Regions from separate parts of the Listeria sp. PSOL-1 genome, predicted to be linked through region 2. Evidence: predicted binding sites of a transcription regulator. Region 2 holds the regulator's gene; the other holds the start of a gene.
The links. The regulator Rex, encoded in region 2, represses fermentation and respiration genes when NADH is low (regulators of the CRP and FNR family bind a similar motif). The targets are predictions, from matches to a motif close to TTGTGAAATATTTCACAA.

Region 1: adhE (bifunctional acetaldehyde-CoA/alcohol dehydrogenase) is a predicted target of Rex. The motif match lies at 4,198-4,215, and genes of this name have one in related genera.

The regions. Positions count from the first base shown of each region.
Region 1 is NZ_LR760298.1:924,246-940,918, reverse strand. It holds gene G6Q10_RS04600 (ABC transporter permease) at 1-369, opposite strand, end outside; gene G6Q10_RS04595 (ABC transporter ATP-binding protein) at 369-1,283, opposite strand; gene adhE (bifunctional acetaldehyde-CoA/alcohol dehydrogenase) at 1,461-4,061, opposite strand; T-box leader at 4,310-4,565, shown strand; T-box leader at 4,611-4,823, shown strand; gene trpE (anthranilate synthase component I) at 4,881-6,242, shown strand; gene G6Q10_RS04580 (anthranilate synthase component II) at 6,239-6,844, shown strand; gene trpD (anthranilate phosphoribosyltransferase) at 6,816-7,844, shown strand; gene trpC (indole-3-glycerol phosphate synthase TrpC) at 7,832-8,590, shown strand; gene G6Q10_RS04565 (phosphoribosylanthranilate isomerase) at 8,587-9,195, shown strand; gene trpB (tryptophan synthase subunit beta) at 9,185-10,384, shown strand; gene trpA (tryptophan synthase subunit alpha) at 10,381-11,139, shown strand; gene G6Q10_RS04550 (putative polysaccharide biosynthesis protein) at 11,254-12,867, shown strand; gene G6Q10_RS04545 (NAD(P)H-hydrate dehydratase) at 13,047-13,874, opposite strand; gene G6Q10_RS04540 (NUDIX domain-containing protein) at 13,983-14,396, shown strand; gene pepV (dipeptidase PepV) at 14,492-15,904, shown strand; gene dat (D-amino-acid transaminase) at 16,038-16,673, shown strand, end outside.
Region 2 is NZ_LR760298.1:267,565-284,237, forward strand. It holds gene G6Q10_RS01305 (MalY/PatB family protein) at 1-25, shown strand, start outside; gene G6Q10_RS01310 (HTH domain-containing protein) at 29-1,642, shown strand; gene G6Q10_RS01315 (ABC-F family ATP-binding cassette domain-containing protein) at 1,701-3,659, opposite strand; gene G6Q10_RS01320 (redox-sensing transcriptional repressor Rex) at 3,961-4,608, shown strand; gene G6Q10_RS01325 (DUF2238 domain-containing protein) at 4,718-5,431, shown strand; gene G6Q10_RS01330 (LTA synthase family protein) at 5,642-7,465, opposite strand; gene G6Q10_RS01335 (hypothetical protein) at 7,630-8,442, shown strand; gene G6Q10_RS01340 (branched-chain amino acid transporter BcaP) at 8,597-9,988, shown strand; gene G6Q10_RS01345 (magnesium transporter CorA family protein) at 10,118-11,077, shown strand; gene G6Q10_RS01350 (YhgE/Pip domain-containing protein) at 11,184-13,874, shown strand; gene G6Q10_RS01355 (GntR family transcriptional regulator) at 14,092-14,748, shown strand; gene G6Q10_RS01360 (DUF975 family protein) at 14,960-15,784, opposite strand; gene G6Q10_RS01365 (Lmo0654 family protein) at 15,950-16,144, shown strand; gene G6Q10_RS01370 (metallophosphoesterase family protein) at 16,219-16,673, shown strand, end outside.

The DNA.
Region 1 (16,673 bases), 660 kb from region 2:
GACATAAGCTTGGTAATAATCAATTTGCTTTTGTAAACTCGCTTTTTCTTTCTTAGAATGAACCGCTTGTTTTTGTTGCTTTAAAAATGTAAGTGTTTCTTTTAATGTTAGTTGTTTTTCATTTACTTTTTCATCATTCATTTTTGCTTCATTATACTGGTCTTCATTGAGTGTTTTTCCGGATTGATCTTGATAAATGGTCATACCAACATCGCTTTTATTTCCATCCGTTGAAGGGGCTTCTGTGTTGTTAGCAGACATCATCATCATCGCTAGTAAAAAGACAATGGCAACTAGCATAAGTTGCATAATCCAGCTTGATTTTCTCTTAAATAGCTTAATCAGTTCATTTTGTATTAAATTTCCCATTATTCTTCACCTCTGTTAGTAAGTTGTAAAAAGCGCTCTTCTAGGGAGGCTTGTTGTCGTACAAGCTCTAGTAAATCAATATGATTAGCTACTAAAGCTTTGGCAACTTGTGCAATTTGTTCTTTTTCAATTTCAAATTCTAACATATCTTCTTGGCTATCTGTGATATTTAGATTTAGCGCAAGAAGTGCTTGTTTTGCAGCATTTACGTCTGATACGCGAATGCGGTAAAGCATTTGCGCTGTATTTTCTAAATCGCTAATCGTTTGAATATGAGTTAATTTACCTTTTTCAATGATAGCAAAGCGATCCGTAATTTGTTGAATTTCACTTAGTAAGTGGCTGGAAATCAAAACGGAGGTTCCTTGATTAGCCAGTAAGCGAATAAGTTCACGGAATTCAGCCATGCCTTGAGGATCTAATCCATTCGTTGGTTCATCGAGGATAAGTAAAGTCGGGTTGTGAAGTAGTGCTTGTGCTACGCCAAGGCGTTGACGCATACCAAGCGAGTAAGTTTTTACTTTTTGATGAATGGCATTTGTTAATTTAACTTGTTCAATGACCTCATCAATTCGTGCAGCACTAATTTCTTTCCGACTCATTCGTGCAAATTGCTTTAGATTATCTAAACCACTCATATATAAATAAAATTCTGGATTTTCGATGATTGCACCAATATTTGCAATGGCTTCTTTAAAATGGTTATCAATATCCTTGCCATTTATGATCACTTTCCCAGAAGAGCGATTGATCAGACCGACAATGGATCGAATAATGGTTGTTTTACCAGCACCATTTGGGCCAAGAAGTCCAAAAACTTCACCTGGTTCAATGTCGAAGCTGATATCATGTATGATCGTTTTGCTGCCGATTTTTTTAGTTATTTCGTGTAATTGTAAAACAAATTGTGCCATTTTGTCACTTCCTTAGTTAGAGTTAGGTTTTATTATATCAGAACATTTCACATTTTGCCTAGGTCGTAAGATGTAATACATGTTATTTTTATAATTTAACTGAATTATAAGAAATTATTTTAAAAAAAAAACGATAAACAAGCTTTTCTTATTCTTTGTTTATCGCTCTTTTTCAAGTCATACGCCCTTATAAGCCTCGACATAAATTTGTTTCAATTCGCTTACAAGTGGTTGCTTGGGGTTTGCAGTTGTACATTGATCCATGAATGCTCGGTCAGCTAAAGTATCAACTACAGTATCAAATGTTTTTTTATCAACATTTTGTCCCATGAGACTCATATTGATGCCAATATCTTTACCAAGTTTAATAATTTCATTCACAAGGGATGTAACGCCATCTTCTATTGTATTTGCTTTTAAGCCAAGAATGCGAGCAATGGCTTGATAGTCCTTGTCGGCGGTATAGTTTTCATATCTTGGGAAGAGGGCATGTTTTCTAGGTTTTGCTGCATTATAGCGAATGACATGAGGCATTAAAATCGCATTGGCGCGTCCATGAGGGATATGGAATTCTGGCCCAATTTTATGAGCTAAGCTATGATTGATTCCTAAAAAAGCATTAGCAAAGGCCATACCTGCAATTGCTGAAGCATTATGCATTTTTTCGCGAGCATCTGGATCTCTTTTTAAAACAGCGTCACGAAGGTTTTCAAAAACAAGCTCGATAGCGCGAATAGATAAACCACGTGTATAATCACTAGCCATGACAGAAACAAAGGATTCCATTGCGTGGGTTAAAACATCCATCCCTGTATCTGCTGCAATATGAGCTGGGACCGTAGTAACATACTGGGCATCAACAATAGCAACATCAGGTGTTAATTCGTAATCAGCTAATGGATATTTAATGTTATTCTCTTTATCTGTAATGACTGCAAAAGGGGTGACTTCTGATCCGGTACCACTAGTTGTTGGAATCGCAACAAATTTAGCTTTTTCACCCAGCTTAGGATATTTAAATGTCCGTTTACGAATATCAATGAATTTTTGTTTTAAGCCAAAGAAGGAGGCTTCTGGATGTTCATAAAAAAGCCACATACCTTTAGCTGCATCCATTGCTGAGCCGCCACCTAAAGCAATGATACAATCAGGTTTAAAAGCTTTCATCATTTCAGCCCCTTTATAAACGGTTACATCAGATGGGTCTGGTTCTACATCAGCAAATACTTGAAAGCTCACTTCATTTTCACGGCGTTTTAAATGGTCAATAACTACTTCTACGTATTTAAATTCAACCATTCCAGGATCAGTTACAATAAAAACACGATTTAAACCTTCCATTTTTTGTAAATATTGTGTTGAATATTTTTCGAAAAACACTTTGGGAGGGAGTTTAAACCATTGCATATTATTTCGCCGATCTGCCATACGCTTTATGTTAAGTAAATTTGTTGCGCTCACATTTTGTGATATGGAGTTTTTTCCATAAGAACCACAACCAAGTGTAAGGGAAGGAATGAAATGATTATAAATAGCACCAATTCCACCTTGTGAAGATGGTGCGTTAACAATGATTCGGCAAGCCTTCATGTGTAAGCCAAATTGTTTTTGTATTTCTTGATCTGTTGAGTGAATAACAGCTGAATGTCCTAAACCACCATATTCTAGCATTGCTTCAGCATAATCAAAAGCAACTTGTTGATTTTTTGCTTCAATAAAAGCAAGGATAGGGCTTAATTTTTCATGTGAAAGAGGATAAGAATCACCAACGCCACTAATTTCTGCCATTAAGATTTTTGTTGTTTCTGGTACGGTGAACCCAGCCTGTTTAGCAATCCAAACGGGAGACTTACCAACAATATCAGGATTAAGCGCGCCTTTTTCTGGAGGGATGACATAACTTTCTAATTTCTTTAATTCGCTGCCTGTTACAAAATAGCAATCATTGGTTGCAAATTCTTCTTTGACGGCTTTGACCACCTCTTTATCAACAATAACCGCTTGCTCAGAAGCACAAATCATTCCTTGATCGAATGTTTTAGAAAGAATAATATCATTCACTGCTCGTTTAATTTTTGCTGTTTTGTCAATATAAGCTGGGACGTTTCCTGGGCCAACACCAAGTGCAGGTTTGCCCGTTGAATAAGCAGATTTAACCATTCCTGAACCTCCAGTAGCAAGGACTAAAGCTACTTTATCATGATTCATTAATTGTTTGGTTGCTTCAAGGGATGGCTTTTCAATCCATTGGATCGCGTGCATAGGAGCACCAGCTTGAATAGCAGCTTCATAAACAATACGCGCAGCTTCTCTGGAACACTTTTGAGCGTTTGGATGGAAAGCAAAAATAATTGGATTACGGGTTTTGATAGCGATGATTGCTTTAAAGAGGGTTGTGGAAGTTGGGTTAGTTACAGGTGTGACACCTGCAACAACGCCCACTGGTTCAGCCATTTCGATGATACCAGTTTGTTTATCCTCATTGATAATGCCAACTGTTTTATTTGTTTTTATATTATTCCAAATATATTCAGTTGAAAAAATATTCTTGATACACTTATCTTCGTATAGGCCTCGACCTGTTTCTTCGACAGCCATTTTTGCAAGAGACATATGTTGATCAAGACCGGCAAGTGCCATTTGATGAACGATATTGTCAATTTGCTCTTGTGTGTAACTTTCAAATGATTTCAGTGCCTCTTGACCATTGTTGGCTAATAGATTGATTGTTTTTTGTACCTCTAAAAATTCTTGAGTCGTTTCTTCTTTAACTGCCATAATATTGTCCTCCTCGTGTTGTGGGACCATATAGGACCACCATGTGTGCTATATGACCCTTATGATGTGAAAAAATCGTAACCCCTTTGGTTACATTGTTAGTATAACTGATCCAAAAAAGTTTGTCTATTCCTTCACGTGAAAACTATCACAAAAAGAAAAAAGGGGAATAAAGGCCTATATTATTATTTTTTACTCAAAAAAACTTGCTAAATAAAAACGAATCTGTTAACATAAAAACAACCTAAAAAGAGGCGATGAAAAAGAGTAAGTAGCATGATGGAAGTTTTAAAGAGAGCTGATGGTTGGTGCGAATCAGTAACGGAAATGATGTGAATGGACTTTGGAGCCACTGGTCTGAACGAATTTTTTCTAGTAGGATACCAGCGATTAAGCCTTATCGTTATACAAGGCACCATTTACGAAAAAAAGTAATAGATGGAATGAAGCGAACTAATAATTGTTAGTTAACCAAGGTGGCACCACGGGTCTCTCGTCCTTGTCTTTGATAGACATGGAGAGAGGCCCTTTTTTATTTGCCGCCATATTTAAAAATCGTTAAGCAAGAATAGTAGAATATGAAAAGTTTTCTAAGAGAGCCGGTGGTTGGTGCAAATCGGTATTCTTTTCTATTCGAATGGGCCTTGCAAGAGTTTCCTTGAACAATCGAAGTAGGGGAAAACGGGTGCCTCCGTTATTTGGCGAATGAGATGGGAACGAGTTTCCTAATATGAGGTGGTACCGCGATAATTCGCCCTCTACAAAATAAATTTATTTTGTAGAGGGTTTTTTAATTTTTAAAAAGAGAGGAGTAAAACAATGCGTAAAATAAAAAAATTAGCAGCCGATACACTTACGATGATGTTGATTTATCAAAGAATATCAGGGACATATAAAAGTTTGTTAGAAGGAACAGAACAAAATACCGAGACAGGTCGTTATTCTATTTTAGCGTATAACCCAGTACATGAAATCAAGGTGTTTGGCACGAACTATATCATAGATGGGGAAATGAAGATCGTTTCTGATCCGCTTGCTGAACTTGAGCGCTTAATTCGCAGAAAAACACAGGTAGAAGAGCTACCATTTGAAGCTGGAGCTATTGGTTATGTTGGCTATGATGTTGCTTCATTGTATGAAAAGATTGGTGATGCACCGTATGACTCGCGCGAGTTACCAGATATTCACTTTTTCTTGTATGATTCCTATTTAATATTTGATCATGAAAAGGAAACAGTAACGTTGGTAGAAGAAAATACGTATAGCGGGCGTCAAGAATCTGAATTAGAAGCAGCCTTGATAAAAAAACAACAAGAATTAGTGATAACAAAGCTAGGTGAACATCAGCTTATGCCAGTTACTCCAATGGATTTTAAAAGTAATTATACACAAGCTGAATATATGGCTTTAGTAGAACGTGCGAAAAGTTTCATTAAACAAGGAGATTTTTTCCAAGTCGTATTATCACAGCGTTTAGAAGCGGATTTTAATACCGATCCATTTACCTATTATCGACATTTACGCAAACTAAACCCATCCCCTTATCTATTTTATATCGATTTTGGCAAAACAAAGCTAATTGGTTCATCACCAGAAAGCCTAATTAGCAAGAAAAATCAAATGATTTCAACAAATCCTATTGCAGGAACGAGACCTCGTGGCAAAACAAAACAGGAAGACACAGCGCTTGCTTATTCTTTATTACATGATGAAAAGGAGTTAGCCGAACACCGCATGCTAGTCGATTTAGGCCGTAATGATCTTGGGCGCATTTGTCAGACTGGAAGCGTAGAAGTCCCTGTATATCTTGCAATTGAGCGTTATCGCTTTTTAATGCACATTGTTTCGGTTGTACGCGGAAAGCTTAAGCCAGGCCTTTCAGGAATGGATGCTTTAAAAGCAACCTTGCCAGCTGGAACCGTTAGTGGGGCTCCAAAAATACGCGCGATGCAGCGGATTTATGAATGGGAAAACGTCAAACGCGGGCCATACGCAGGAGCTATTGGTTATTATACACACCGCGGGAATTGTGATTTTGCACTTGCCATCCGCACACTCGTTTTAAACAATAATAAAGCTTATGTGCAAGCTGGTGCTGGGATTGTATTTGACTCTGAAGCTAAAAGTGAATATGCTGAAACCTTACAAAAAGCAAAAGCATTAATGGAGGTGGGGAAATGATTTTACTTGTTGATAACTATGATTCATTTACTTACAATTTAAAACAATATCTAGAAGTAGAAAAGGAAGTGGTTGTCCTTCGAAATGACGATCCTGATTTACTTCAAACGGCACACTTAGCAGAAGCCATTTGTTTTTCCCCAGGGCCAGGAAAACCTAGTGAAGCAGGACAGATGAAGGAAGTCATCGAGCAATTTATTTTTAAAAAACCGATGCTTGGAATTTGCTTAGGCCATCAAGCGCTTGCGGAAGTTTTCGGTGCCACTATTTCTCAAGCAAAAACAATCAGACATGGAAAAATCTCACCCATTAAACAGAATGATCCCGAGTTATTTCATGGTCTCAAAGCCGAGCTTCGAGTCATGCGTTACCATTCGCTTAGCATCAAACCAGAAAGTTTATCAGAATTGTTTGAGGTGACAGCTGTAGCTTTAGATGATCAAGAAATTATGGCCATAAAATTACAAGGTTATCCAGTTTATGGCATCCAATTTCATCCGGAATCGATTGGAACATTAAAAGGAAAGCAAATGCTGAAAAATTTTATTGCAGTGATAGAAAGGAGCAAATTCAATGCGTCAACTTATCCAAAATCTATATGATCAAAAAAATTTAACAGAAGAAGAAATGAAACAAGTAGCCATTACTATTTTTTCCGGCAAACTCTCAGATGCTGAAATGGGCGCGTTACTCCTAGCACTCAAAATCAAAGGCGAAACGGTTGAGGAAATTACTGGGCTTGCGAAAGTTATGCAAGAATTAGCACTTAAAATCCCTGGTGTCGCGTATCATGTCATGGATAATTGTGGGACAGGTGGTGATCGCTCCGGTAGTTTTAATATTAGCACAACAGCTGCTTTTATTTTAGCCGCAGCGGGAATTCCGGTGGCTAAGCATGGGAATCGGAGCATCTCAAGTAAATCTGGAAGTGCAGACGTTTTAAGCGAATTAGGGATAGAAATGGCTACGACGCCTGAAAAAATAGCTCATTTACTAAAAAAAGCAAATCTTACTTTCTTATTTGCGCCAAATGTTCATCCAAAAATGAAACAAATAACAGCTGTGCGAAAACAACTAGCAACAGCAACCATCTTTAATATCATTGGCCCTCTAACCAATCCTATTCCATTAAATTCACAATTAATGGGGGTTTATCGCAGGGATTTATTAGAAGTTATCGCATCTGTTTTGAAAAATTTAGGAAGGGAGCGAGCTGTTGTTATAAATGGACCAGGTGGTATGGACGAAGCAGCACTTCACGGGGTCAATCATCTTGCCATTTTAAAAAAAAATGAAATAACAAAATTGCAGTTTACGCCAGAAGATATTGGCTTGCCCTCTTATTCTCTTTCAGAAATTCAAGGCGGTGATGCTCGGTTTAATGCCGAGATTTTGCAAAGTGTACTTCGTGGGGAGCCTGGTGCTTATCTTGATACAGTGTTATTAAATGCAGGGCTGGGGCTTTTTGCTTGTGGAAAAGCAAAAACGATGAACGAAGGCATAAGAGAGGCCAAAGACATCGTAGCTTGCGGAAAAGCACTTGCTAAACTAAAAGAAGTACAAGAAAAACAAAAGGAGATTAGATCATCATGCCATTTTTAAAAAAAATTTTACAAGAAAAACAAAAAGAAGTTGCTCATTTACCAGATGAAAAAGTTTATGATAGTAAGCATAGAAAAAAGTTTTTTGAAATTTTACAAGAAAATGCAAATCAAATCCAAGTGATTGCTGAAGTAAAACGAGCTTCACCTTCAAAAGGCGTGATTGATTTAAACGTCGATCCAGTAAAGCAAGCACAAGCATATGAACAGGCTGGTGCAGCAATGATTTCCGTATTAACCGAACCTTATTTTTTTAAAGGAAACATAACGGATCTAAAAAAAGTAAGTGATGCGGTCACCATTCCGGTGTTATGTAAAGATTTTATCATTAGCAAAAAGCAACTCATTCGCGCTAAAAATCATGGAGCTTCTGTTGTTTTATTAATTGTTGCTGCACTTTCGCCTGAAAAATTGAAAAGTCTTTATGAAGAAGCGATCCATCTTGATTTAGAAGTATTAGTTGAAGTGCATAATCAAACAGAATTAGAGCTAGCTGAGCAGATTGATGCGAAATTGATAGGCGTTAATAATCGGGATTTGCACCATTTTACAGTAGATATTTCAACCAGCGAAAAACTCCTTTTACAAGATAAAAAAGATCGTTTTTATATTAGTGAATCTGGCTTTAAAACTAGAGAAGATGTCACACGAATAAAAGAGTATTATGCAGCTGTTTTAGTTGGAGAAACACTTATGAAAAGTAGCCATATCGCACAAAAAATATCAGAATTGCAGGTGGAGAAATGACCCTTGTCAAAATTTGCGGCTTACAAAATGAACAAGATATAAAAAGTGCAGTAAGCGTAAAAGTAGACTTTGTTGGATTTGTCTTTGCAACAAGTAAACGGCAGATCACAATGGAAACGGCTGCTAAACTAGTGAAAGAATTACCAGGTTCTATCAAGAAAGTGGGAGTGTTTGTAAACCCAACATTAGAGGAAGTAAAGGAAGCCATCAATAAAGTACCACTTGATTTGGTCCAACTTCATGGAGAGGAAACGGGAAACTTTATTGAACAAATCCCTATTCCAACCATCAAGGCAATCAAAATCGTTAATGGTAAGCCAAATGTAGCGATAGGTGATTATCCAAAGAGCATGATTTTACTAGATGCTCCTACGCCAGGAGACGGTAAAACTTTTAGCTGGGATAAAACCGACTTAGCAATACTTCCAAAAGAAAGATTAATCATTGCTGGCGGATTACAAGCAGCGAACGTTCAAGCGGCTATCCATTATTTCCATCCACTGGCAGTCGATGTTTCTAGCGGTGTCGAAACGAATCAACAAAAAGACCCTCAAAAAATAAACGCTTTTATAAAAGCAGTAAAGGAGTCAGAAAATGAATTATAAAATGCCAGATAAACAAGGATTTTACGGTGACTTTGGCGGGAAGTTTGTACCAGATTCGCTAATTTATGCGATCACTGAATTAGAAGAAGCCTACAAGAATGCCCAAAACGAAGAAACATTTAAAGAAGAGTTAAACGCTTATTTAAAACATTATGTAGGCCGAGAAACACCACTTTATCTTGCTGAGAGGCTAAGCGCGCATGCTAACGGTGCCAAAATTTACTTAAAACGAGAAGATTTAAATCATACAGGGGCACATAAAATCAACAATACAATGGGCCAAATTCTCCTTGCTAAAAAAATGGGAAAAGAAAAGATCGTTGCAGAAACAGGTGCTGGGCAACACGGGGTGGCGACAGCGACTGTTGCAGCTTTATTTAATATGAAGTGCACTATTTTTATGGGGGAAGAAGATGTCAAAAGGCAACAGCTCAATGTTTTTCGAATGGAACTTTTAGGTGCAAAAGTAATTAGTGTAGCCTCAGGGAGCAAAACGCTAAAAGACGCAGTGAATGCGGCCTTACGTTATTGGGTAAGTCATGTAGAAGATACGCATTACATTATGGGCTCTGTTCTTGGACCGCATCCATTTCCAGAAATGGTTCGCGATTTTCAAAGTGTCATTGGCCGTGAAGCAAGAACACAACATCTAGCGTTTGAAAATAAATTGCCAGATGCGCTTGTTGCTTGTGTTGGTGGGGGAAGCAATGCGATGGGCTTGTTTTATCCGTTTGTAAACGATCAAACAGTCAGAATGTATGGTGTAGAAGCTGCTGGAAAAGGATTAGATACAAATCAACATGCAGCCACGATTGCTAAAGGGGAAAAAGGAATTTTACACGGTGCAATGATGGATGTTTTACAAGATGAAAGCGGGCAAATCCTTGAAGCTTTTTCTATTTCAGCGGGATTAGATTATCCAGGTATCGGGCCAGAACATAGTTATTTTCATACAATCGGCCGAGCAAAATATGTTTCTGCAACAGATGATGACGCTCTTTTGGCCTTTCAATTATTATGTGAAACAGAAGGGATTATTCCTGCACTTGAAAGTTCACATGCGATTAGTTTTGCTGTTAAATTAGCTCGTAAAATGAAAAGAGATGAAAGCATTATTGTTTGTTTATCTGGCCGGGGAGATAAAGATATTGACCAAATAAAAGCAAAAATGGAGCGTGAAAAAGCATGAAAACGTTAACTAAACAATTGCAAAGTTCCCATAAACCACTTGTTGTTCCATACATTATGGCAGGAGATACAGGGTTAGATCATTTGGAAGAGCAGCTTCTTTTTCTAGAAAAAAATGGGGCGGTAGCCATTGAAGTAGGCGTCCCATTTTCTGATCCAGTAGCAGATGGGCCTGTCATCCAAGCAGCAGGTCTTCGTGCTTTAAGTCATCAGGTTACACTGGAAAAAATATTGACGGTTCTAGCTAAAAGCCAAGTGAAGGTTCCGCTTATTATCATGAGCTATTTTAACCCTATTTTTCGTTATGGTTTGGAAAAATTTGTGACAATGGCAAAGAACACGCAAATAAAAGGTGTGATTATTCCAGACTTACCATTTGAACACCAAACCATGTTTGCACCGTTTTTAGCAGAAAGTGATGTGGCGCTCGTTCCACTTATATCGTTAACAAGTCCGACTAAGCGCATTGAAGAAGTAGCTAAGCAAGCAGAAGGTTTTATTTATGCCGTGACGGTTAACGGGATCACTGGAGAACGAAAAAGCTTTCATCATGACTTAAAAAAACATTTAGCTTATATAAAAGAAGTGAGTAGTGTGCCTGTGCTTGCTGGATTTGGTATTTCAGAATTGCAGCATATTCAATTTTTTTCTGAGGTTTGTGACGGAGTGGTGATTGGGAGTAAAATCGTGCAAATGTTTCATCAAGGAAAACAGGCAGAACTAGAGAACTTTTTAAAAGCAGCTACAAGTAAATAAATTCCTGTAGTTATTTTCTTCACAAAATTAGCAGTTAGTTCTTTTTTTTTAAATCATTAAATGGTAAAGTAAACAGTGAACTGTTAATTTAATTGTAAAGGAAGTTTTTAATTGATGGGGTCAAAACTACTAAGAGGTACCTTTATCTTAACGCTTGGTACGTTAATTTCTAAAGTGTTAGGGATTTTATATGTTATACCATTTTATGCCATTATTGGTGGAGATAAACCAGCGCTTTTATATAATTTTGGCTATGTGCCGTATCAATTATTTTTAAGTGTAGCTACAGCAGGGATTCCACTTGCCGTTGCGAAATATATTGCCAAGTATAATGCCATGGAAGAATATGCGATTGGTAGACGCTTATTTAAAACGGGTGTCTACTTGATGATCCTTTCAGGGATTTTATGTTTTGTGGTTATGTACGCTCTTGCCCCAGTGCTTGCTAGTATGCAGCAGCTTCAAGGGGGGTATAGCTTAGAAGATGGCATTCAAGTTATTCGTGCGGTAAGTTTTGCACTGCTTATTATTCCTGTCATGAGTTTACTTAGAGGTTTTTTCCAGGGCTATAATTCAATGGGGCCTTCTGCAATTTCACAAGTATTAGAACAAGTTGTTCGGATTTTCTTCTTATTATTAAGTACTTTCATCATCATCTACGGCTTAAAAGGAAGTGTAGTAACCGCTATTAGTATGGCGACATTTTCAGCTTTTGTTGGGGCTTTTGCTAGTTTATTACTTCTTTTATGGTACTTTTTTAGTCGAAAATCAAAGCTTGATGAGATGCTCATTCATGACCGGAGTGAATTACGAGTTTCCATTTCAACGCTTTATAAACAAATTATTTTGTCGGCGATTCCTTTTATTATTGTAGGATCGGCCACTTCACTTTATCAATTAGTCGATCAATTTACATTAGGCAGAGTATTAGAGTACATTGGAATTACTGCAAAAGAGGTTAATTCTTATGTTGCGATCATCAATTTTGATGTGCAAAAATTAATTATGATTCCTGGAACGCTTGCCATTGCTTTTTCGATGGCACTCGTTCCTCTTGTTACAGCTGCTTATGTAAGAAATGAACGTAAACAAGTGAAGCGGCAGTTAAATGATGTTTTTCAAATTCTATTATTCTTGACCATTCCTGCTTGTTTTGGCATTGGATTACTAGCAAGGCCACTATTTACCGTTTTTTTTAAAGCAAGTGAAGCAGGGACTGATTTATTACAATTTTTTGCACCAATTGCTGTACTCTTCTCACTCTTTAGCGTGACAGCTGCTGTGCTTCAAGGTATTGATGAACAGCGCTATACAGTTTTAGGACTTTTACTTGGTCTTCTTACAAAATCAGTGTTGCAAATGCCACTTATTATGTTGTTTGAAGCAAAAGGGTCTATTCTTGCGACAGGCCTTGGTTATGCGGTTTCTTGCATTTTTATGCTTTATATTATTAAACATTATGTTCATTTTTCATTCTCATTAATTTTTAGAAGAGCCGTATTATTCCTTGTACTTACAGGCGTTATGGCGATTGCGGTCATGATTACTTACTTTATTTTTGGTTCATTTATTAGCCCAGATCATAAATTCCAAGCTTTAATTTTGACAATGATTTGCGGTGGTGTAGGTATATTTGTTTATGGGTACTTAGCACTGAAATTGCATTTATCAGATAAACTTTTTGGACCACGTGGGACGGCTTTACGTAAACGATTAGGAGTTCGTTAAAAGAAGAAAGACGCTTTTAGTTTCCTTTTTTGTGGGGAATTAGGGGCGTTTTTTATGTTGTGGTTGGATCATGTGATTTAGAAATAATACGACAAGAGGTTTGCCAGAAACCGGGAGTCTGGCAAACCTCTTCAACACGCGAATGCTTGTTATCGATTTATTTTGTTTAGGTCAAAACGCTACTGCTCTTCCATTTCACTAAATATCTTCAAATACGTTGGTAATTGTTCGGCGATTTCAGTAGGCAAGACAACGAATTTCTTTTTCGCCAAAATATCACCAATGTAACTATGGAAAAATACAGCAGCAAGAAGACCACTAAGCGGTTTTTCCGTTTGTTTCAATAAACCACCAATAATTCCAGCGAGCATATCTCCCATGCCACCTGTTGCCATGGCTGGAGAACCGTATATATTTTGCCAAGTTTCTTCTTGGCCATAGACTTTCGTGCGATGTGATTTTAAAACAACAATTCCATTTAATAGGTGAGCAGCTTCTAAATTATTATTTGCATCTGGTACAAGTTGTAACAATCTTTCCCATTCACCAATATGCGGTGTGAAAATTAACTGGGCTTTTGTTTTAGGAAGATCTCCTTTAGCATAAAGCGTGATTCCATCACCGTCAATGACAAGGTTTTGATTAGCTGTTGCTCTTGTTAGAATGAGTTGCATCAATTCATAGGCTCGTCCATCTAGCCCAATTCCAGAGCCAATAACAATCGTATCATACGTTGGAATAGCATCGCTTAAAAAAGTCAGATCTTGTGTATCAAGAAACATACATTCTGGAATTCTAGCATGTAGTGCCGCCCTATTTACAGCGTCACTAGCAAGCGTTGTTAATCCAGCTCCACTATATACTGCGCCTTGTGCGACCATAATCGCCGCGCCACCATACATTTTATTTCCAGCAACAATAAGGACTTTACCAAATTGGCTCTTATAGGCCTCGTCGTCTCTTTTTTTAATCACTTGACAGACAAGTTTCGGCGTGATTTTCTTCATCACAATCTTCCTTTCTGCTCACGTAAATTGTTTTTTCTAAGTGAACACGGTAAAATAGATGTCTAAAAGGATTATACCTATCTTAAAGGAAGAAGGGATTTTTGTAAAATGAAACCAGTTATTCCCGCTGTTAAAGCGGTTATTATTCAAGATGGAAAATTTCTTGCTTTAAAAAGAACACAACCTGAAAACGGCAAAATGGATTTGCCAGGAAGTCAAATGAAATACGGAGAAACACATGCTGAATGTCTATATCGTAGCGTTAAAGTTGATACAATGTTAGAAGTACAACCTTTTATCTTATATGATACATGGGAAATTTTTCTACCTGAATTTCAGCTAACCGGTGTTTTTTATCTTGTTGAAATGCCAAAGGAAAAAGTCATCACATTATCTGATGAATACATTGAATATCAGTTTTTACCGCTTGAAAAAGAAGTGTTAGCGAGTATCGAGCCTGTCTTTGCTGAGCGCATGGCAAGATGGGATTTTGAAGCGATTAGAGGCTTCATGAACAGGTGAATTTTAACAAATAGAAAAGTTCCTGCTTTAAACCGTTGTTAAAACAGTTTACAATAGATAAGGAAAAGAACTTTGTGGAAGGACTGAATAAGCTAATGAGTGAAATCGATTGGCAAAAAGAAGTAGAAAGTCGTAAAGAAGATTTTTTGAAAGATTTGAAAGGATTACTTAAAATTCCAAGTGTTCGTGATGATAGTAAAAAAACAGAAGATGCCCCGTTTGGCCCGGATGTACTACGTGCGCTTCATTACATGTTAGAACTAGGCGAAAAAGATGGTTTCAAAACAAAAGAAATCGACCATGTTGCTGGACATATCGAATACGGGGAAGGGAAAGAGCTAATTGGCGTTTTAGGCCATGTCGATGTCGTTCCTGTTGGCGATGGCTGGAGCCACGATCCATTTGATCCCATTTTAAAAGATGGGAAGCTATATGCGCGTGGCGTTGCTGATGATAAAGGACCAACTATTGCTGGCTATTATGCTCTAAAAATCTTAAAAGAGCTTAATTTACCTATTTCGCGCCGTGTTCGTGTAATTATCGGCTCTGATGAAGAGAGCGGCATGAGTTGTGTAGAGCGCTACTTTGAGAAAGAAGAACAACCAACGATGGCGTTTGTTCCTGATGCGGAATTTCCGATTATTCACGCTGAAAAAGGGATTTCCGAGCTTGATGTTTCCTTTAAAAATGGTGAGCAAACGGAAGAGGCCGATTTCCATTTAATTAGCTTTGAATCCGGTGCACGTTACAATATGGTACCAGACCATGCGAAAGCCATTCTAGAAGGTATCAAAGATCCTCTAACACTTGAAAAAGAATGCAAGGCATTTCTCGACAAGCATGAAGTCAGTGGTGAAGTAAAAACAAGCGATAATCAAATAGAAATTACATTTGTTGGAAAATCAGCTCATGCGATGGAGCCAAAAAATGGGATCAATGCTGGATTATACTTAGTTGCTTTTCTTAGCCAGTTCCATTTAACAGGAAGTGCAAAAGATTTTGTTACTTTTGGTCATGATTATCTGTTTGCTGATTCACGTTCAGTTAAGCTTGGCATTCGCTATGAAGACCAAGAAAGCGGTGAACTGACAATGAATGTCGGCATCATTCGTTACAGTAAACAAGATGGCGGCAAATATGGCCTAAATTTTCGCTATCCAGTAACAGCTAATATGGATGAACTAAAAGAGAAGATGGAACCAGCCGTACTTAAATATCGCGGTGAATATACACATTACAGTAATTCTAAACCACTTTTCGTTCCACAAGACCATCCGCTTATCCAGACACTTCAAGAAGTTTATACAGAACAAACTGGTGAAAAAGCAACTCTTCTCGCTATTGGTGGTGGCACGTATGCACGTCACTTAGAAACAGGCGTTGCTTTTGGAGCACTTTTCCCAGGCCGTGAAGATACAATGCACCAAAAAGACGAATTTAGCTACTTTGAAGATTTATTAAAAGCAACAGCGATTTATGCTGAAGCGCTTTACAAACTAGCAAAATAACAGGTATAATTAAAAAGTGTTTGAGAAATCCATCCATTTCACAATTAAAAAATCTGACATAGGTATGTGCATGTAAGGTACAATCCATGCGCGCTCAAACCCTTTGTTTCACAGAAATTAGGAGTGATTCGAAATGAAAGTACTAGTTAATGATCAACTGTTAGAGCGAGATCAAGCGTTTGTTGACATAGAAGATCGTGGTTATCAATTTGGTGATGGGGTCTATGAAGTGGTTCGTCTATATAATCGCCGTTTTTTCACATTTAACGAGCATATTGACCGTCTATATGAAAGTGCGGCTAAAATCGAACTAGCCATTCCTTTTTCCAAAGATACGTTGCGTGAATTACTTACGACTTTAGTCAAAGAAAATGATATTCATACTGGAAATGTTTATTTGCAAGTTTCACGAGGCATTCAAATGCCACGTAATCATATTATTCCTGATGATTTTCCGTTAGAAGGCGTGCTTACCGCGTCAACCACAGAAGTCCCACGTAACTTGGAAAAATTTGTTTCTGGAGGCTCAGCAATTACAGCAGAAGATGTTCGTTGGCTTCGTTGTGATATTAAAAGTATCAGCTTACTAGGAAACATTATGGCAAAAAATAAAGCCCATAAAGCAGGTGCGCTAGAAGCGATTTTACACCGAGGAGATATTGTAACGGAGTGCTCCGCGTCAAATGTGATGATCATTAAAGATGGTGAATTATGGACACACCAATCAGATAATCTCATCTTAAATGGGATCACACGCCAAGTTATTTTA
Region 2 (16,673 bases):
GATGGAGTGGGCGCTGCATTCTTAAATTATGTTAAACGAACGGCAAATAAAAATATTGGACCTGTTACGAGGAAATTTCTTTTTAGGTGAAGAACTAAGCGAATTTTTACATGTTTCAAGGCGGACGATTGTACGCGATATTATCATGATTGACTTTTGGTTAAAAGAAGAGAAAATTGGCTATATTGAGCGTTCTCGTGGTTATAAATTAAACATTATTAATCAGCGTTTGTTGAATAAATTTCTCTTAAAACTAGAAGCAGATGAGCGGACACTTCTTTTTGAACTTTTAACACATGCAGCCCTTTCAATAAGCGAGATTCAAGAAAAATTATATCTTAGTAAAAAAGAAATAATGAACATCATTAAAAATAGCAACGAAAAATATCTCAATTATTTTCAGATTACATCTAAATCTAATAAAGGCATTTTTATTAATGAATCATCCTATAAAAAATTGGATATCCTAAGTAGTTTGTTAGTAAGTAGCGGAGAGAATTTAGTTGTTGACGAAGCTTCTATTTATGAAGAACCATGGATGCGTTACATGACTTCTAAGCAAAAACGAGCGCAATGGCTCGCTTGTCAAACAGCGACGAAATACCATTCATATATGATTGAAAAAGCTGCGTGTTGCAAGCAATTACTGACGATTGATTTATCTCCCATTTTACGGAAGATTAACCAAACGTATAACTTAGTTTATCAAGAGAATAAGCTTTTAGAACAAATTAAAAATCATCTTTTGCGTAACCTTGCTTTTCCAAATTATTTTGACGGCAAAGCGAGTGAACAAATTCGGATTTTAAAGTCAAAAAATCCATTTTCATTCGATTTTAGCACAGCATTTGTCCAACAAATTTCGCTTTATTTTAAAGATGTTTATATTGATCCAGATTACCTTGCACTTTATGTGATCAATGAGGAAAGTATGGCAAGTAATGAAACGATCCACGTATTAATGGCAGAAGATAAGTATTCCATTGGCAGTATTAATTCAATGATGCTAACCGAACAGATTGAAGGGATCGAGGTCGATGTTGTACATACAATGGAAGAAGTAAAAAACGCGCTTAAAAACACGACGTACGACCTCACTATTGGTGAAAAAGAATTTATGCTAACGGAAGCGTTTCGCTTTGATTATCAATATGATGGGCTTTTTAGTAGTACGGATCTGTCTAATATTCGGAAGCGAATTGAACAAGTAACCATTAGAAATCACTTGAAAGAGAATTTTAAAGAAGAGACATTTTATTGTTTAGAGGCAGAAAATAAAGGATTTATAGAAGCACTAAATGCGGGGATGGATTATTTTGTTCGGAAGCAGCTTTTATCTGTTAAAGAAGCTGAACAAATTAAGCTTAGAGAAATTGCTGGAAATCAATTGGTTGTTAACCATGTGTCAATGCCACATATTTCGACACAATTAAATCACCATAGTCAGTTTAGACTGCTATATATCCATTTGAAAGCAGCAGTTTCCTTAAATGATGAATTGATTTATGGAATATTAATTGTTTTAGTAGATCAAAATGCCACCAGTTATTCGCAAATTTTTTCTTATCTTTATAATCATTTAAAAGAAAATGATATAAGAAGTTGTGAAAGTTATGAACAAATATTGGCATTATTGGAATAAGAAGACCTGGAACAAAACAGTGTTTTATGTAAGAAAAATTGTTTTGTTTTAGGCCTCTTTATCTCAATGCTTCTAGTTCTTCACTAATCATTTCCCAATCTTCCATTAAAGCATCTGCTACTTGTCTTAATCCGTCTAATTCGTCTGTAATTCTTAGAGCAGTTTCATGGTTACCAAAGACTTCAGGCTCCGTTAGTTTTTCTTCTAATTCGGCAATTTTAGCATCTGTTTTTTCCATTTGTACTTCGATGTCTGCTAGCTGGCGTGTTTTTTGACGAATGAGTTTTTGACTTTCTTTACTTTCCTTATAAGAGGTTTTGGCACTTTTGGGTTGATTTTGTTTAAGCGTGGTATTGTTTTTTAATTGTTCTTCGCGTTTGAGGCGAGCTATTTCTTTTGCTTCGCTTATTTTTTCTTGGTAATAATCGTAATCACCAAGGTAAACGGTTGTGCCTGTCTGCGTTAATTCAACAATTTTTGAAGCGATCTTGTTAATAAAATAACGATCATGTGAAACAAATAAGATGGTGCCTGCGAAATGGATTAAAGCCGCTTCAAGAATTTCTTTACTTTCGATATCGAGGTGATTGGTTGGCTCATCAAGGATTAAGACATTCGCGTCTAATAAAGTTAGTTTAGCAAGCGCTAATCGAGCTTTTTCGCCACCGCTTAATGTATTGACGATTTTTAAGACATCATCATTGGAAAAGAGGAAGTTGCCTAATGTCGTCCGTATCTCTTGTTCAGTTCGTTCGGGGTAGTCGTCCCAAATTTCATGCAAAATGTTTTTGTTTGATGTCAGTTTTGCTTGTTCTTGATCATAATATCCAATTTTAACACCGATCCCAAATTGGAAATGTCCTGAAATAGCGGGTAGTTCTCCTGTTAAAGTTTTGAGTAAAGTCGTTTTCCCAACGCCATTTGGGCCAATGAGAGAGATGCTATCAGCTCTTTTGGCTTCAAAGGTAATCTGCTCAGCTGTAGCTTGATTGTTAGGGTAACCAATTGAAAGCTCATCGATAGATAAAACATCTTTACCACTTGCTTGTTTAAATGTAAAACCAAAATGAGCTGTTTTTTCATGCCCTTGAGGTCGATCTAAGAAATCTATTTTTTCTAGTTGTTTTCTACGGCTTTGTGCCCGTTTGGTTGTAGCAGAATTCGCGATGTTACGAGCGATGAAATCTTCTAGTTTACTGATTTGTGTTTGCTGTTTGTCAAATTTTTTTAGATCTAATTCAAATTGCGCTTGTTTTTGCTTTAGGTAGTGACTGTAATTTCCCGTGTAACGCTTGATTTTTGTTCGACTGATTTCATAGACTTGGTTTACGACTTTATCGAGGAAATAGCGGTCGTGTGACACGATTAGTAGTGCACCTGAATAGTTTTGTAAATAATTTTCAAGCCAAGATAATGTGGCGATGTCAAGATGGTTTGTAGGCTCATCAAGAATTAAAACATCATGTTTTTCAAGCAATAATTTGGCCAGTGCAAGTCGGGTTTTTTGACCACCACTTAGTGAAGCGATCAATTTGTCAAAATCCTCCTGATAAAAGTGTAAACTATGCAAAATGGAGCGCATTTCTGCTTCGTATTGATAGCCACCAAGCTCTTTAAAACGATGTTGCATGAGATCGTAATCTTTTAAAAGTTGAGCGTAGCTTTCAGGTTGTTCATAGATTTCTGGTTTGCCAAGCTTTTGCTCGAATTCGCGTAGTTCTTGCTCCATCTGTCTTAAATCGTCAAAAACACTTAACATTTCATGCCAGATTGTTTTGCTTGATTCCAGTCCGGTATTTTGCGCTAAATAGCCGATTTTCACTTGTTTTGGTTTTGAAATCGAGCCGCTATCGCTACTCATTTGGCCAGCAATAATTTTTAATAGTGTCGATTTTCCAGCTCCATTTCTACCAACAAGAGCAATACGATCGTTTGTTTTTACTTCTAAAGACATATTTTCTAAAATAAGATCTGCTCCGAAATATTTGTTAATTTGCTGTACTTGTAATAAAATCATTTTTTCCGCTCCTAAATTATTCCTAAGTATAAGTGTATCGCAAAGCTAAGGCACATGCAATGACAGTATCTTTTGATTAGCATGTGAAATGACTAGCATTTATTGTGATTTTACGTTAAAATAAAAAAGATAAAAGAATTAAAGTGTGGTCAGTAAATATTTTTTAGCAAGAGTGAGCAAAAAGTTTGTGCATCATTTGTGAAATGTTTATAGTATAAAAGCAGTCATGTGAATGTGAAAACAGTCTTTTACTGCATCGAACTTTTTAAGGCCAACAAACTAGGAAGAAGGGAATTAAATTATGATGGACGAAACAACGAGGATACCACAAGCAACTGCTAAACGTTTGCCGGTTTATCATCGTTACTTAAAATATTTGCATGAATCGGGAAAAGAACGTGTTTCTTCTGCTGAACTTAGTGAAGCTGTTAAAGTAGATTCAGCAACGATTCGCCGTGATTTTTCATATTTTGGTGCTTTAGGTAAAAAAGGTTACGGTTATAACGTATCCTACATACTGGAATTTTTCAGTAGAACACTAAGTCAAGATAAACAAACAAACGTAGCAATTATTGGTGTAGGGAATCTTGGTATGGCTTTACTGCATTATAACTTTATGAAAAACAATAATATCAAGATTATTGCTGCTTTTGATGTAGACGCTAAAAAAGTTGGAACAATACAACAAGGGATTCCAATTTATCACTTTAATAATATGGAAGAAATTTTAAAAGAAAATAACGTAGAAGTGGTGATTCTTACAGTACCTTCAGAAGAGGCACAAATAACAGTTGATAAACTTCTTGAAGCAAACGTAAAAGGAATCTTAAACTTTACGCCTGCACGGATTAGTGTACCAAAACAAGTACGTGTACACCATATTGATCTGACGACAGAACTACGAACGTTAATTTACTTCTTAGAAAATTATCCGTCAAAAAACGATTAAAAGATTTTACCAATTTATGACGCTGCTTAGGCTTGTTTTGCAGCGTTATATGTTGGTTTTTTTCTATTTTAGTATTTGGAAAAGAAAGGATGGAAGCAAAATGAATTTCTTGAAAAAATTACGCTGGCCACAATGGATTGCAGCATTTATTTTTGTTTCAATGGGTATATCGCTTGTATTTACGATCTTCGAGATTTTTACAGCACCGGTAAGGCAGCCTGTAAAAGGGCCGAAAGTTACGCTTCAAGGAGATTATATCTTTTTATTAGTAGAAATTATTCTTGGTATCGTTATTCTTGCTTTACCAAGTATTTTAGCGCGCCGTTTTAAGTTTCAGATTCCAGGACTTGTTTATATTTTATTTGTTATCTTTCTTTATGGTGCGATTTATTTAGGAACGATTCAGAAATTTTATGCCATTGTACCTTATTGGGATAAAATTTTACACACTTTTAGTGGTGCAATGTTGGGTGCTGGTGGATTCTCCTTTGTTAGCATCTTAAATGCTGATGAGAATGTTGTGATGAAAATGAAACCAGGATTTATCGCGGTTTTTTCATTTTGTTTTGCTGTGACACTTGGAGCCTTTTGGGAAGTATATGAGTATACGTTTGATGGTTTACTTGGGCTGAATATGCAGCGTTTTATGACATCTTCTGGCACGCCACTTGTTGGACGAGCAGCTTTGGCCGATACAATGGGGGATATTATTGTTGATATTGTAGGTGCTCTTGCGATAGCTATCATTGGTTATTTTGCACTTAAGAAAGGTCGACCATGGATGAAACAATTTGAATTTAAGCGCCATAATTGGAAGAAATAATATAGCAGTTTTGGAACATACGCAAAATAAATCGGTGACAAGCGCTCACATTAAAGAAGCTTGCTAGACTGCCGGTTCTCACGTACAGCTTTGTACGCTCCGCTTCTGGCAAACTTCTTTAATACAAACGCTTTCGCTCGATTTAGCCCTACGCTCTATTTCTTTAAGCAATAGCTGAGGCGTATAATGTTCCAGACTCAATGTAGACTTTTATTTACGATCCTTTGCTTGTTTTGGCAAGTTTTCAACATAGCTATCTGAATATTGTAAGAGTTTTCGACTAGCATCAAATTTTTCTTTGACATCGTTTGTTAGCTCTTTTTTTGTACCGGTATAATTTGTTGCTTTTCCTGTTTCAAATGATTCATCAGGTGCATACATGTAATCATTTGCGAGAAAACTTCCTTCAGGCATCGTGTATCTTTCCGGAATAAAATTATTTTTTGTGTTTAAAATATCTTCACCAAACATAATCTGCTTCTTAGCATCTATACCAAGTAGATTTAGAACAGTTGGCATGATATCAATTTCACCGCCGATATTATCAATTTTTCCGGCTAGTTTTGTACCAGGAACATGTAAGTAAAAGGGTATGCGATAATCATCAGCAGGTTGTGCTTTTAATTGACTGCTTTGGTTAACGTATTTTTTCTCCTGCGTATTTAAACTTCCAGTGTTGATAATATGATGGTCTCCGTACATTACAACAATAGAATTGTCCCAAATACCATTCGCCTTTAATTTATCAATGAAATGTCCAAGCTGTTTGTCAGCATAATGGACAGCTTCAAAATAATTGCCTAGTTGTGTATCTTGCAAATCACTTGGAAGCACAAGTTCTTTTTTATCTTCAGGAATGATAAAAGGCATATGGCTGCTTACAGAAATCAATTGTGCATAAAACTTTTGCCCTTTTTTATAATGGTCTTCTAAAATAGGTAATGTCTTATTGTAAAGCACTTCATCGCTTGGTGAAAAACCAATAACGTCATTATTCCCAAAAAAATTACGATCATAAAACTTATCAAAACCGACTGCTGGATAAAATTCATCGCGATCGTAAAAGCTAGCATCATTTGTATGGAATGTTGCTGTTTTATAGTCGTTTTTACCAAGAACACGAGGTAGTGAAGGAATAACACGATCTCCATAAGTTTGTGTATTGGTATAATAACCACTTGGGAAAGTAGACGTATAAACAGACCATTCAGCATCTGCTGTATTTGATTTTGAAACTGTTTGGAAAAATTGATCAGAATAGAGCATTTCGTTTTCCAATTTATCGAGTGTTGGTGTAACGGACTGCCCATTTATTTTTGTACCTGTTAAATTACGTTGAAAGGACTCAAGTTGAATAATAATTAAATTTTTTCCCTTAGCAGCGCCAAAGTAACTAGGTTTTTTCTTAAGCTTAACCCCCTTTAAGTTGCGGATGTTGTCTGCTGTAACATCCGCTGCTTTAACGTGAGCATTGCCAGTTAGAGCCGTCGCGACATTATAAGTGAAAAAGCCCATTTTTTCAGCGCGTTTTTGATCGCTAATAATATTTTTGTGCATCATATCATACGTAAATAAACTAATCAGTAAAATAAGTGATGTTGTACTAAGTCCTAATTTTGTTCGATTAAGTTTAAACGTTTTGAAGCGAATTCCTTTTTTTAGATCAAGGTAGAGAATAATTGGTAAGAGTATTAAATTGATTAAAAATAGCAAATCATACCATTTAAGCAAGCTGGTTGCACTATCTTTCACAACACCTACTTCGCCAATAAGTGAGAAACTGTGATATGTGGCTACTTCATTATAAAAGCGAGCATATAACACAAGAATAAGCATTAAAATTCCAATAAAGGCTGTAACACCAGCATACCAGTAAACATGTGCTCTTTTTGGTGCGAAACTATGTACCAAAAGAAGAGGAATCATAACAAATAAAGAATCCGCACAAAAGCTTAATAAACTTGGATCGCTAAACACTTGGAAATAAGCTAAACCAAATTCACCTATAATCAGTAGAAAAAAAATAATTAACACAGTGTAAGCCTCTTTCTAAAATAAAATTAACGGAAAAATATTAACACTTCCCCATTATTGCTAATTTTACCTCAACGTGTGTATCAGTGCAAATAATACTTTTAAATTTAGGATAAACGTTTTATCTAAAAACGAACGGGAAAACAAAAAATGAGGTGATAAAAATGAAGAAATTATGGATCGCATTATCAACGCTCGGTATCGTCTTTTTAGTTGTTGGCTGTGGAAGTAATCAAGCAAAATCAGATAATACGAATACAGATAAAGGTAAAAAAGTTGAAGATACGGCTATGACAAACGAAAATGATCAACAAAAACAAGGGGAAACAAAAGCCTTAACAGAGCAGCAAGTCTTAGCGGCTACAAAAAAACAAATTGCAGAAAAAGGGATAGCTTTACCAAAACAAATTCCACTTTCATCCAGCAAAATGCACCTTACAGCAACCACAGCAGGTAGTAGTGCAAGCTATGTTGTCGACTTTTTTGAAAGCGACAAGCCCATTCCAATCAATAATGAAAAACTCAAAAATGGACAAAATGCTAAAGAAATAGGCCGTATTGAAAAGAAAACATATTCAAGTGAAAAAGCAGCTGAAGAAGCTATTGGCTATACCGACTTTTCAAAAACAGGTGCTAAACCAGTAGATTTGGGGCATGACATTAAAGGTTATCCCGATGCGGGTGCTGGCAATAAATACATGAATTGGAATGAAGGCAGATGGGCATTGTCCGTACATGCTTCTAATATTAACAATGGGGATTATATGCCGCTTACTAAACAAACGGTTGCTTTTCTGGAAAAAGAATCATTGCCGATTCCAAATAAATATGGCAGTGTCAAACTAGACTCGGAAAAAAATACAAGCCTAACTGGAAATCAAGTGATGTGGCAAGAAGGTCGTACAGTATATATTGTTTATGCAATGGACCCAATGAAAGCATTACAAATGGCTACAAATTTTGATAAAACGAATTAGAAACGAAGCAAACGCTCTGATTCAGCTGTTCCTATCTTTTGATTCGGAGCGTTTTATGCAATATTTTATACTTTTTGCGAAAAAAAGTGTTGACCTTTAAAGCGGTAAAGCATATGATAGAAACATACCTTTTGAAAGTAGGAGAAGAGAAGATATGTTAAAACAACTTTTTAGACGAAAACCAATAGATACGTTATTGGGGCAAATGAGTAGCCATACTCATTTAAAGCAAACGTTAGGCGCATTTGATTTAATGTTGCTTGGTGTCGGTGCTATTATTGGTACTGGTATTTTTATTTTACCAGGAACTGTTGCAGCTATCCATTCTGGTCCAGCCATTGTTTTTTCTTTTATTATTGCAGCAGTTGTATGTGCACTGGCAGCACTTTGCTATTCTGAGTTCGCATCTACAGTCCCTGTTGCCGGTAGTGCGTATACGTATGGCTATGTGATCTTTGGGGAATTTATTGCTTGGCTACTTGGATGGGCACTACTTCTTGAATATGGTTTAGCAGTTGCCTCTGTAGCAAGCGGTTGGTCCTCTTATTTAAATGCCTTTTTATCAGGCTTCCATATTAAAATTCCGCATGCAATCTCAGGTTCTTTTAATCCTGCAGCTGGAACTTTTATTAATTTACCCGCTATTATTATTATTTTCTTAATTGCTTTGTTGCTCACTCGTGGAATTAAAGAGTCAACAAGGGTGAATCGGGTTATGGTTATTTTGAAGGTAAGTGTTATTTTATTATTTATTCTTGTTGGTATTTTTTATGTAAAACCAACCAATTGGCAGCCCTTCATGCCATTTGGTTTTAGCGGTGTGTTAAACGGGGCAGCACTTGTATTCTTTGCTTATTTAGGCTTTGATGCAGTATCATCAGCTGCTGAAGAAGTAAAAAATCCAAAACGCAATATGCCAATTGGAATTATTGGTTCACTTGTGGTTTGTACGCTGCTTTACATGCTCGTATCCATTGTGCTAACAGGTATGGTTTCTTATACGAAGCTCAATGTAACTGATCCAGTAGCATTTGCTTTACAAGTGATTAATCAAAACTGGGTTGCTGGAATTGTTTCACTTGGTGCAGTTGTCGGGATGATTACCGTTATTCTTGTTATGATGTATGGCGGAACAAGACTTGTTTATGCACTTGGACGTGATGGACTTTTACCAAAAAGCATGGCTGAAATTAATCAAAAATATAAAACGCCTGTAAAAAATACATGGACTTACGCAACGATTGTCGCTGTTTTTGCTGGCCTTATCCCACTTGATAAACTTGCCGAGCTTGTTAACATTGGAACGTTGCTTGCATTTATGGTTGTATCACTAGGAATTATCTTTTTACGACGCAAAAAAGATATTGCAAGTGGCGCATTTAAAACACCATTTTATCCAGTACTTCCGATTGTTTCATTTTTATTGTGTGCTTTTTTAATCACGCGTTTATCAGCAGCTACTTGGACTGCTTGTGGCATCTGGTTTGTTATCGGCCTTGTCATCTATTTTGCTTATGGTTTTAGACATAGTCATTTAAATAAATAATAAAAAGGATGTGATTGGGTCATAAATGGTTGACCTAATCACATCTTTTAGTTTGGGGTGTGTACTTTTCGGGAAAGGTTATTGATACGTGTTATGCTTTGCTAGCTAGCAAAAAGAAAGAGGGATTAAATGATTACATATTATAAAACAGCAGAAGACCAGATGATGAAACAAGTCGAACAAGCAGAAGTAGGAACAGGAGCCTGGATTAAAGTTATCGACCCCACAGAATCAGAAATTGAATCTTTAAGTAAACAATATGATATACCAAAAACCTATTTTTTTGATGCACTAGACTCAGAAGAACGCTCTAGAATTGAAATGAAACATGTAGAAGAGAGCTTTACGCATTCACTAGTGATTGTTGAAACGCCCTACCAAACATCAGATGAATTAGGTTATGCAATGTTTGAAACGCTACCAATTGGTATTATTGTAACGCAAGAGATCATTTTAACCATTTCATTAAAAGAAAATCCGATAACGAACCATATTCTGTATTCAAAAGATGATCATTTTGATACCAAAAATCATATTCAATTTTTACTGCAAATGCTATATACCGTATCTTCTTATTTTTTGAAGGATCTGTATAAGTTGATTAGCATGATGAACAAACTTGAAGGCGAAATTAAACAAGCAATGAAAAATGAGCAGCTCTATGCCTTTATGGCGGTTCAAAAAAGTTTAGTGTTTTTTGCTACAGCGCTGCAATCCAACAAAGCTATCCTTGATAAAATGAAAGATTCCGAGCATTTTACTGAAAATCAACTGGATCACGATTTACTTCGTGATGTAATGATTGAAAATAAGCAAGCTATTGCCATGACGGATACATATACACAAATCATCAGTGGAATGTCAGATGTCTTTTCTTCAGTGATTTCCAATAATTTAAACATCGTGATGAAATTCTTAGCTTCATTCACGATTATTTTGTCATTGCCAACAATTATTGGTAGTATTTATGGTATGAATGTAAAGTTACCATTTATGCATGATCGTTTTGCTTTTACGGGGATTATGATTTTTACATTTGTTATTACTGCTTGTGTAACCGTTATTTTTTGGCGTCGAAAATATTTTTAAGTAAGAAAATAAAAGAACAACAAAACTTGCATCTCTTAAAACAAATTTGTATAATGGCTGGGGTTACATAGAAAAGATGATTTTAAGGGAAAAGGAGGTTGCTTTAATGAAAAAAGTATACCAGATCTTCATTCTAGATTGGCGAAGATTATTCAAAGCGCCACTTGCCCTTTTGCTCGTTATTGCGCTCATTATCCTACCTTCACTTTATGCTTGGTTTAACATTAAGGCGCTGTGGGATCCTTATTCAAACACATCAGGCATTAAGGTTGCTGTTGCCATTGATGACAAAGGCACTCAGGTAGAAATTCCTGGTAAAAAGCCTGAAAAAGTCAATGTTGGCGAGGAATTACGAAAAAAACTTAAGAAAAACAATAAGTTAGGCTGGACTTTTGTTTCCAATAAGCAAGCACAAAAGGGCGTAAAAAGTGGTAAATACTATGCGGCGATTCATATTCCAAAAAGTTTTTCTAAAGATATGGTTTCAGTCGTTACTGGCGAGGATAAAAAGCCTAACGTTGATTATTCTGTCAATCAAAAAATTAATGCTATTGCCCCTAAAATGACTGAAAAAGGTGCAACGACAGTCGTAAGCCAGATTAGTACAGAATTTATCGGTACGATTAGTAAAGCTGTATTAACAGCATTTAATCAAGCAGGAATCGATCTTGAAAGCGAGCTTCCAACTCTTAGAAGGCTAAAATCAAAAGTTTTCCAAGTGCAAAATGCTATGCCAGAAATAAAAAAAATGGGTAGTGAAGCTGAAAATCTTGAACAAAAGCTACCTGAATTAAAAGAAAAAGTGAATCAAGTTGTTGAGCTAAATAAAAAAATTCCAGAATTAAACCAAGCGGCAAATGATCTTCTTCGTGTAGAAGAAAAACTGCCATTAATGGATCAGCTTGGCGATGATGTTTTACGCTTACAAAAGAAAATTCCTGAGATTTATCAAGTAGCAGACGATGTAAAAGAGGTAAATGCACATATCGGTACGATTAAAAAAACCGTAAATGATGCTGTAAGTGAATCAGATAAAGCACTAGCTATCATTAATGAAGCACTTTTAGCGGTACCAACTGTAAAACAAATTGCGGATGATGGAAGCCATTACGCAGGTGCGCTAGACCAATTTGTAAATCAAATAGATCAATCTTTCAATCAAGTAGCACCAGCAATAAAAACCAACTTAGAATTAATGAAACAAGTGGCTGATACGATAAAAGGAATTACTGAGCAACTTAAAAATGGGAATTTAAAACCAGAAGATGCCATACGCCTTTTAAATAAAGTCGAGCAACATATTAATAATCTACAATCTTTACTTACAAATCAAATTAATTTGTTAAAAAATTTAAATGATACTTTACCTAATCATCCACTCGATGGCCTCATTGCTGATTTAAGTAGTTTCAATCAATTATTAGCAGACCAAAAAGAAACCATTCAAGCGATTAAAAAAGAATTAGAAGATGGAGCAGAACCCTCAAAAGAATTGGTAGATCGCCTAAATCGCGATGCTACCAAAGTAAGCGACACACTAGCGTCCATTTTAAACAACTACGATTCAGTCATTGTACCAAAAATTCAACAAGGCTTAAATCAAATTGAAAAAGATGTAAAAAATGGTAAAAACCTGCTTGATAATGCTCAAAAGAAAATTCCAGATATCGAAAATGTTTTAAAAAATGCGAAACAGACATTAATTACTGGCCGAGGTTTTCTCAAAGAATTTCAACAAAAAATGCCACAAATCGAAAAGATCCTTGCTGAAACAACTTCGGCAATCAATACGAAGCTAGATCGTGTGATAAATGGCATTAATGAAGCAGCTAATTTTTATAAAAATGATTATCCCGCAGTGAAAGCAAAAATTCATAAAGCAGGACGTTTTATTCGAAATGATCTACCTGGTTTAGAAAAAGAAATAAATCATGCAGCTAATCTTATCCAAGAAAAAATGCCAGAATTTGAAAAAGCTGTTAATATTGCTAGTAGTTTGTCACGAAATGAATTACCACAATTTGATCATGCGATTAATAAGGCTGCTGATAAAATACGTGAATTTGACCGTGATTATGATTTGCAAGAGATTATTAAATTGCTTCGTAATGATGCAAATAAAGATAGTGAATTTATCGCAAATCCTGTGAATTTACACCAAACGGAATACTATAAAATTCCTAATTATGGTTCAGCAAGTGCGCCATTTTATACAGCGCTATGTCTGTGGGTGGGGGCACTGCTCCTTATTTCCTTGCTTCGTGTTGATGTCGCTGCCCCTGTAGGAATGTATAGTAATTATCATCGCTATTTTGGGCGTTTATTTACCTTTCTTGTCATTGGCTTTTGCCAAGCCCTTGTGGTTTCACTTGGAAATATCTTTATTCTAGGTGTAAGCATTGCTGAACCACTCTTACATGTACTTTTTAGTCTTTTTATCAGCTTTGTTTTTATGATTATCGTTTATACGCTTGTATCCTTATTCAATAATGTTGGAAAAGGCGCTGCGATTGTCTTGTTGGTTCTACAAATATCTGGTGCGGGCGGCAATTTCCCAATTCAGGTTTCACCACCGTTTTTCCAAGCTATTTACCCATTCTTGCCATTCACATATGCAGTTAGTTTGCTTAGAGAGAGTGTTGGTGGTGTTTACGGGCCTACGATGTGGACGGATCTTTCTGTCTTAGTTGGTTTTGCCGTATTATTTATCGTTTTCGGCGTGGTATTTAAAAAACCATTAGATAAAATTGTTCCTAAATTAGCGGCTAAAACAAGAAAAAGCAAGCTAATCCATTGATGGATGAGTGTATATAAGGTGAAGACTTGTCGTGAAACAAAAAACAAGTAAAGTAGATTTATATACGATTCTACTTTACTTGTTTTTTTATATAAAGGTAAGATATAATACATTGTAACGAAGGGATTTAGCTTATAGGAAAATCAAGTGCAATTGTATTTGCATGCACCTATATGCTGTAATGATGGAAAATTTACCGAATTAAAGGAGCGTTAAAATGTTAAAAAGTAAACGGGAGTATAAAACATTAGATAAGGTTGTTTATTTTAGTATTATTAAAAAAATTAATTCCGGTGAATTAAAACCTAACGAACACTTAACTGAAGAAAGGCTATCAAAAGAGTTAGGTGTTAGTCGCTCTCCAATACGTAAAGCAATTACAGCTCTTGTTGCAGAAGGTGTTCTTGATTATCGCACTTATAGCGGGGTGGTAGTAAAAGATTCTATTGTTGATTCAACCCGTTACGTTCAATCACTTGAGGTCATTGAATTATTTGTTAAGTCAACGTTAGAAAAAATCGAGCAAAAAGAAACAAATATCGATACTGCTGATTTGCGAAATTATATCCATGACATGGACCGAGCATCCTATCTTAAAGATATTGACGAATATATTTTTAATCAACATCAGTTTTTCTTAAAGCTAATTTCATTTTCGGAGAATCCTTATTATCGGGAAATGGTTAAAAAAGTTTTCTTCAATTTGACTTATTTTGCAGTAGACAGCGTTAATCAAATTCCAGAAGAAGGTCGTGACCGAACGATAAAACATTTCACGCTGATTGTTGATTTACTAGAGGCGCAAAAATATCAAGAAGTCTATGTAGAAGTTAAAAATTTATTAAATGAATTTGTTGTTAATGCTTTTCGTTGATTTGCAAAAGTGAGTACTTCTAGAAAGCATATTGCTTGTTGTAGGCGCGTGTGTTTTTCAAGCACGAAAAAAACATTCCGATTTGCAGATTTTGACCGTTTGACCGCTACATGTGATGACTGAAACCGGGGAGGGGGACCCTGTAAGAAGTTATGTGAAAGCGTTTTGAATGCCAAGATCTGCAAACGTGAATGTTTGTTATCGATAAAACTTATTTTATTTCGTCTGGGCCAAAGCCTTCTGGATGATTATCGCTGCTAAATGGATCTTCTGACGCAGATGAGAGCTCATCTTGTGGATAGATCGTGTTTCCAATGAGATCGTTATAAAATATACTATAAGAAGTAAACATATACGGATAAATGTAAAGCGAAATACCAATCCATAGAAGAAATGCTAGTAAGAGTAATGCTCCTCCTGCTGTGAGCAAACCAATACTCGCTACGTTTGTTGTAAAGCTATAATTAATAGAATGGTGTATACTGCTCGCAATAAAAACTGAGAAAAAGCTTATAAAGCCAATAATACCAACAATCAATGGAATTAAATACCAAACTAGAAAGGTCAACGAAAGCAAGAAAAAGCGACCTTTATGACCATTCATTAAATGGCGGCTCTCAGTAATAGCATCTAGTGCAGAAGTATTTGGGTTATCGCGTAAAATGAGAAATGTCTGTGAATAAGAATAGGCCTTAATAATTCCTGGTATAATGAACAGTAAGGTCCAAAGTAGAGTGAAAATTGTAACTAATACATAAGCGAGCAATGTCCTACCATAATCTCTAAAAGCACTGAACATATAGCCAACATCTGGTTGATCATGCCTACTAACAGCTAAGTAAAACCAACTTACGCCAACTGTTATAGGAGCAATAAGTAAATAAGAGCCAATAAGACCGATGAGTGGAATAAAGCCAAGTATATTAGAAGCTGCAATAATAATCACTTGACTTAGTAAAAATACGCCAATGGCACTACCCCAGCTTCCTTTAAGGGCGCTCCGTGCACTGCGCCTTACTTCTGTAATTGACATCATGATTATCTTTCCTTTCGTAAAATGTAGTTGCTTAACTAAAAATAGCATAAAAATCTCGATGAATACAGTAAAAACCATAAAATTTCATAAAAACCTCAGAAAGGGGGTTGTTTTATGAAAAAGAGGGAAAAGAAAGGTCATCTATAAATGGAGGTGCTTTTGTTTATGAAAGAAAGTAAGGTAGAGCTAGAAAACCGATTACAAGAATTAAAAAAGGAATATCAAGATGTCGCAGCCGAAGCAAACGTCATTACGGAAGACCCGCAGCTACAAAACGGGCCGATTGGCGTCTCTGAAGTTCGTTTAGATGCAATACGTAAAGAAATGAATATAATTGAAAAAAAGTTGGAAGATAAATAAATCTACACGATAATAAAACAAGCTCAATTTTTTGTTAGTTGTTTAAAAGTGTGTAGTAAAGGGGGCCTAGAAAAGTGAAGCCAATATTTGCAATAGGTGATGTACATGGTGAAATTACGTTACTAGATAGGATCTTAGAAAATTGGCAAAAAGAAAAGCAAACACTCCTTCTAGTAGGGGATTTAATCGATCGTGGTGAAAATCCTGGCGCAGTTTTAAAACGAATAAAAAAACTTAGTGAAGAGGCAGAAGTTATTGTCCTTAAAGGGAATCATGAGCAGATGTTACTTGACTGGCTAGCTGCACCCACGGAAAAAATGGCTTATTATATCAGCCAAGGCGGTATGGAAACTATTCAAACACTTTTAACACATACGATTGAAGAGAAAGTAACCCCAGATGAATTGGCTGAGCGAGTAAAAGAAGATGCCCAAGATTTAATTCAATTTGTTCAAAAACTCCCTCTTTATTATGAAGTAGGAAAATACGTGTTTGTTCATGCAGGGGTTGACTTAACGCTTTCTGATTG